2 regions of the Paenibacillus sp. FSL F4-0100 genome follow, and region 1 is predicted to be linked to the other one. Evidence: predicted binding sites of a transcription regulator. Region 1 holds the regulator's gene; the other holds the start of a gene.

Region 1 (3,147 bases):
AGTCGCATCTCTTCAAACATATCCAGATTATTATTGCTCGCAGGTCCATCGGTACCCAATGACACGGTGACCCCAGCTTTCAGCAGTGCAGGCACGCGTGCAATGCCGCTGGCAAGCTTCAAATTGCTTCCTGGATTATGCGACACCATAACTTGATGCTTGGCCAGGATTTCGATTTCTTCATCGGTCAGATGGACGGCATGCGCAAGCAGCGTTGGCCGGGAGAACATGCCAAGCTTCTCCAAATGGGCAACAGGGCGAAGTCCGTAGTCTTTTACATTCTGAGCTACTTCCGTTTCCGTTTCGGACATATGCGTATGCAAAGGCAGATTCAAATCATGCGATGCCTGAACGAATTTTTCGATGAAATCCGGGGGGCACGTATAAGGTGCATGCGGTGAAATCATCGTCGTAATTCTCCCGTCAGCCTTGCCATGCCAGTCTTTCGCGAATGCCACCGCCTCATCCAGCTTCTGCTGCTGCACCTCAGGCGGACATAATCCGATGACGCCGCGCATTAGAACGCCGCGCATTCCTGAGTCCTGCACAACCTTGGCAACCTGATCCATATGATCATACATATCCACAAATGTCGTGGTTCCGCCTTTGATCATCTCCAGCACGGAGAGTGCGGTTCCCCAGTATACATCGTCGGCCGTGAATTTGGCTTCCATAGGCCACATTTTTTCCTGAAGCCATACCTGCAGTGCCAGATCGTCGCCATAACCGCGGAGCAGGGACATCGCCGCATGTCCGTGCGTGTTCACTAACCCCGGTAGGAAAAACAGATGAGTTCCATCGATAACTTCTATTCCCTCTTGGACGGTTGGCTCTTCTTCACCCAGATAGGTTATCCGGTCATTCTCCACAACCATATATCCGCGTAGCACGGATCTCCCTTCCTCTAGTACCGCAAACGTTCCGTTCTTAACCATCCACTTCGTTGTCGTCATGTGCTGCATCCTCCTTGCCGTTATCCAAATAATAGGCCAAACTCTGCAAATCCGTAGTGAAATCAGCCGTATGAATCCGGATATGGGATGGGGCTTTCAGGATGGTTGGCGCAAAATTCAGGATAGCCTCGATGCCTGCGGCGATAAGCTGATTGGCTACATTCTGCGCTTCAAAATCCGGAACGGTGATTATCCCGATACGAATGCCGTACTCATGAACCGTCTTCTCCAGTTCCTCCATCGGCTGTACGACCAAATTGTTAATTTTCATACCAACTTTGGGAGAATACGAATCGAAAACCGCCACAATCTTCATATTGTCCTTTAGAAATGCATTGTAATTCGATAATGCATGTCCAAGATTACCGGCCCCAATCAATGCGACATTGATCTTCTGGTCCAGCTTTAGAATCTGGCGAATTTTCTCGATCAGATAAGATACGTCATATCCGATCCCTTTCCGTCCAAAATCACCGAAATACGCTAGGTCCTTACGAATTTGAGCAGGATTGAGGTCCAGTTTTTGTCCCAGTTCCTGGGAGGAAACCGTGGAGACCTCCCTTTTCTGAAGCTCATTCAAATAGCGCAAGTATACAGGCAATCTGCGGACCACGGCTTCCGAAATTTTTTCCGATTTCATTCATGCTCCCCCTAATAATAGGTTAATAACTACATTTTTTTGTGACAGATCATTTCGTTCATTGTTTCACTTTTATTCAGCTTGGTTCTCTATGCCTGCCTCTTCCTGCAGCCATTCCGAAATTCGGGGAACGATCCCCTCTGTCGGCATGTGCTCCATCTTCGGCCCCGGCAAAGAATATAAGAAATATTTCCCGTAATAGGATTCAATGACCCGGGTATCGTAGACAATGACAATCCCCTTATCTTGCGCGGTCCGCACCAGTCGGCCAAATCCCTGTTTGAAGCGAATGACCGCTTGCGGAACCGAAAGTTTCATGAACGGGTTCTTCTTCTGCTGCTGCAGCAATTCGCTCTTGGCTTCGACCAAGGGATGATTCGGCGGCTGGAACGGCAGCCGGACGATCGCGAGGCAAGTGAGCGCCTCACCAGGTATGTCTACCCCTTCCCAGAAGGAGCTCGTACCCAGCAGGACCGAAGCGCTGCTATCCTGGAATCTCCGGATTAACTTGGTACGGCTGGTTCCGTCCATCCCTTGTCCCAGTACCGTAATATCGCTGGATGCCAGCGCCTCCTTCAACGGCTCGTGAACCTGACGCAGCATGCGGTACGAAGTGAACAGCACAAGCATGCGGCCATGCGTAGCGATTGCCGTATCGGCCAATGATTGCACAAGTGTATTCACAAAGAGTGCATCCCCGACCGAGCCCTTCACGCTCGGAAAATCGCGCGGCACGACAAGGAGGGCCTGCTCCCTGTAATTAAACGGGGACGGCAGCAGAACCGTGTTCAGGTTGCCGCTATCTGCCGCTTCCTGAAGACCCAAGTTCTCGATCATGAACTGAAACGATTTATCCACCGACAAGGTCGCCGATGTCAGGATCACGCTTTGTTTCTTGTCAAAAAACAATTCCTTCAAGTGGGTGCTAACATCGACAGGCACTGCATAAAGCTGCAGCGATTTGCCGCGAAAATTCCCGTTAGCCTCCATCCAGTATACCGTGCCTTCATCATTCAGAGCCATGAAGGACCTCAGGTCCTCGCGGTGTGCGGCCAGGTCCTTAAACAGACCCGATAGGTCTGTTAACAAACTGTCCGCGCTGTAGTCGTCCAGATCTTCCTTCATCTCGGCGATCAGCTTGTCACCCTTGCGAACGACATCGCCCAGCGTCACATGAATTTGATGCTCCAACTCGGCCAGCGAATCCCAATCCTTCGGCTTCTTCAGAGGCGATAAGCGAAGCGAGAATTGACCGGCATCCCCCGGAGTCGCGTCTCCGCGTTCCGGAAGCAGTCCGAACAATTGATCGCTGAGCCGGTCCCAATTCTCTTTTGCGGTGATCAGATCCGGATAAATCCGGTCTATGATGGAGGACCACTCGACAGCCTTCTCATGCGATGATGCTTGCAGCAGCTGGCGAAGAGCCGGAAGCTGACCGCTGCGGCTGTCTTTGTACATACGAGTCAACGTATGGACCACCGAAAAATATTTCATCTGCAAGCCAAGGTGCTTGCCAGCGACGTCCTCCAGATGATGCGCTTCATCAATGACGAG
Region 2 (3,147 bases), 1.5 Mb from region 1:
AGAATGCCCCGGTGAGGGCATTCTTTTTTTAGGCACCAAGGAACATGTTCATGTCATCTTCCACATTGGTAATGCCGCCGATCCCGAAGTTTTCCACAAGGACTTTGGCGACGTTAGGCGACAGGAAGGCAGGGAGCGTAGGGCCCAGATGAATATTTTTAACGCCAAGATAAAGCAGGGCAAGCAGCACGATAACCGCTTTTTGCTCATACCAGGCAATGTTATAGGAAATCGGCAAATCATTAATATCCTCAAGGCCGAATACTTCCTTCAGCTTCAATGCAATCACGACTAGGGAGTAAGAATCATTGCATTGACCAGCGTCCAGGACCCGCGGAATACCGCCGATCTCGCCTAGATCCAGTTTATTGTATTTGTATTTGGCACAGCCTGCAGTTAGAATGACCGTGTCTTTTGGAAGTTCAGCCGCAAAATCGGTGTAATAGTTGCGGGATTTCATTCGTCCATCGCAGCCGGCCATGACGAAGAAGCGGCGGATCGCCCCGGATTTCACGGCATCGACGACTTGATCGGCCACATTCATCACAGCGGCATGAGCGAAACCGCCGATGATCTCACCAGTTTCAAGTTCCGTTGGAACTGGGCATCCTTTCGCTTGCTCGATTAGTAGGGAGAAGTCTTTGGGAGCACCGTCTTTTCCTTCTTGAATATGGCGGACACCCGGAAAGCCTGTGTTGCCTGTTGTATAAATGCGGTCCTTGTAACTGTCTTTCGGCGGAACGATACAGTTGGTTGTCATTAGAATCGGTCCGTTAAAGTCTGCGAATTCGCTATTCTGCTTCCACCAGGCATTCCCGTAATTGCCTACAAAATGCTCATATTTCTTGAATGCCGGATAATAGTGGGCAGGCAGCATTTCACTGTGCGTGTACACGTCCACGCCGGTTCCTTCCGTCTGCTTCAGCAGCTCCTCCAAATCCTTCAGATCATGGCCGCTGATGAGAATGCCGGGCCGGTTTCTTACCCCGATATTTACCTTCGTAATTTCCGGATTTCCGTAAACAGAGGTGTTCGCTTCATCCAGCATCGCCATGGCGTTTACGCCGTATTTACCGGTTTCCATCGTCAAAGCTACCAGATCCTGCACTTCAAGGCTGTCGTCAAGCGTGGCGGCAAGCGCACGGCGCATAAAACGGTTTAATTCGTTATCATCCTTCTCCAGATGAAGCGCGTGGTACGTATAAGCAGCCATCCCCTTCAAGCCGTAAGTAATCAATTCGCGCAGCGAGCGGATGTCTTCATTCTTGGTCGAGAGGACACCAACCGTACGTGCTTTTTCATCAAAAGAAGCTTCGTTATCCGCTTGCCAGACGGCAGCATCAGGGAGATTGGCGGTTCCTTCCGGATATTGTTCGTTATAATAGGTGCGCACCTCGCCGCGGAGCTCTATCGCTTCCCGGATTCTTCCCACAAAAACCTCGCGGTCAAAGTTGGCGTTCGTAATTGTTGCAAACAAGGAGTCCATAATAAACAGCGATACGCGCTGTTCAAGCACCTCCGGCAGCTGGACATCCAGACTGAGAAAAGAGATACCTTTCAGCAAATAAATCAGTAAATCTTGCAGGTTTGCCACATCATGCGGTTTGCCGCATACTCCGACAATGGTGCAGCCTGTTCCTTTGGATGCTTCCTGACATTGAAAGCAGAACATGGACGGCTGATGATTTAAGGTCTCTTGGGCGTTGTTATTCATTATTTCTCCTCCAATTTCGTGATTATTTGTCGTAAGGTCAGTATAAGATTGCCTCGCAATTGGACTGTTGAAGACAGTATACTTCGCTCCCACAACCGACATAGTGATTGCAATCACAATTTTTTAAGTAGTGAGTTTAATCACAAACCCGGTCCGTTTCTTCTTTTAAACTGGAATTAATGAACTAAGAAGAAATGAGGAGAGAACATGTCGATTTTACCTCAAGAGAATGAACTGGGATTTTTCGAGATCCGTCTCGAATCCATCGGCGGGCTTGGCGCCAATCTGGCTGGAAAAATGCTGGCCGAAGCCGGGGTTACTGGCTCCGGACTTAACGGTTCGAATTTTTCCAGCTATGGTTCGGAGAAAAAAGGGTCGCCAGTGAAGAGTTTCGTAAGGTTCTGCGATTCCGAGGTGGAAATCCGCGATCACAGTCCCATTGAGCAGCCGCATGTCGTCGGCGTATTTCATGAAGCATTGTATAAGACGATAGATGTCATAAGCGGATTACAGCCTGATGGAACGGTGCTTGTGAATACGGCGCGAGACCTTTCCGAAGTGGCCGTTGATCTTAAAATGACGCAGGGAACGCTGGCCGTAGTGGATGCGCTGAAAATTTCCGTTGAGGAAAAAACCAAAGTGAATACGGCCATGCTGGGGGCTTTGTTCCGGATTTGCAGCTTCCTAAACCCGGACGATATGCGGCAAGTGATCCGCACAACATTTGAGAAAAAGCTGCCCCACCTCGTGGAAGCGAATTTGCGGACCTTTGACAGAGGATATAACGAAGTCCAGTTCCTTTCCTTGGGAGATGGCTCAGAGCTTATAGACCCAATCGCTTTTGCAAGACCGCAGCCGATTCTTGGATATGAAACGCAGGAGCTGGGCGGGATTCTGAACGTTACGGCGAACAGTGTCCTGAAGGATCTTAGCGGCTCCCGGCAGGGATATTTGCCAGAGTACAAGATCGAGGACTGCATTCACTGTGCCGCCTGCGATACGGTATGTCCGGATTTCTGCATCGTGTGGGAGAAGAAACCGGATAAGCGCGGCAACATGCAGATGTTTATGAAAGGTATCGATTATCAGTATTGCAAAGGCTGCCTGAAGTGTATCGAAGCTTGCCCGACCACCGCTTTGGCTGCCATGTTAGAAGAGCCGCAATATGCGGAGCAGCACCGTGTGCCGCAATCATTTCCCTATTTAACTGCGGAGGGAGTCAGATCATGAATATGCAAATTCAAGAAACAACGGAGAACAAGCTGGCTGCTGCTCAAACGGCAGTCTTCGAATCGGGCAACGAAATGGCTGCCATGGCGGCTGCCCAGATTAACTATCACATTATGGGTTATTTTCCGATTACACCTTCTACGGAAATCGCCCAATATCTTGACATGATGCGTACACGCGGCGAACATGACATCAAGCTGATT

Evidence for each region. Region 1 encodes Rex, which represses fermentation and respiration genes when NADH is low (regulators of the CRP and FNR family bind a similar motif). Its sites were predicted from a motif close to TTGTGAAATATTTCACAA; they were not measured.
Region 2: hcp (hydroxylamine reductase) is a predicted target of Rex. The motif match lies at 1,843-1,860, and genes of this name have one in related genera.

What each region holds. Positions count from the first base shown of each region.
Region 1 is NZ_CP150303.1:2,692,938-2,696,084, reverse strand. It holds gene MHH48_RS12030 (amidohydrolase) at 1-953, opposite strand, end outside; gene MHH48_RS12025 (redox-sensing transcriptional repressor Rex) at 928-1,593, opposite strand; gene dinG (ATP-dependent DNA helicase DinG) at 1,666-3,147, opposite strand, start outside.
Region 2 is NZ_CP150303.1:1,221,790-1,224,936, forward strand. It holds gene hcp (hydroxylamine reductase) at 29-1,714, opposite strand; gene MHH48_RS05375 (2-oxoacid:acceptor oxidoreductase family protein) at 1,922-2,944, shown strand; gene MHH48_RS05380 (thiamine pyrophosphate-dependent enzyme) at 2,941-3,147, shown strand, end outside.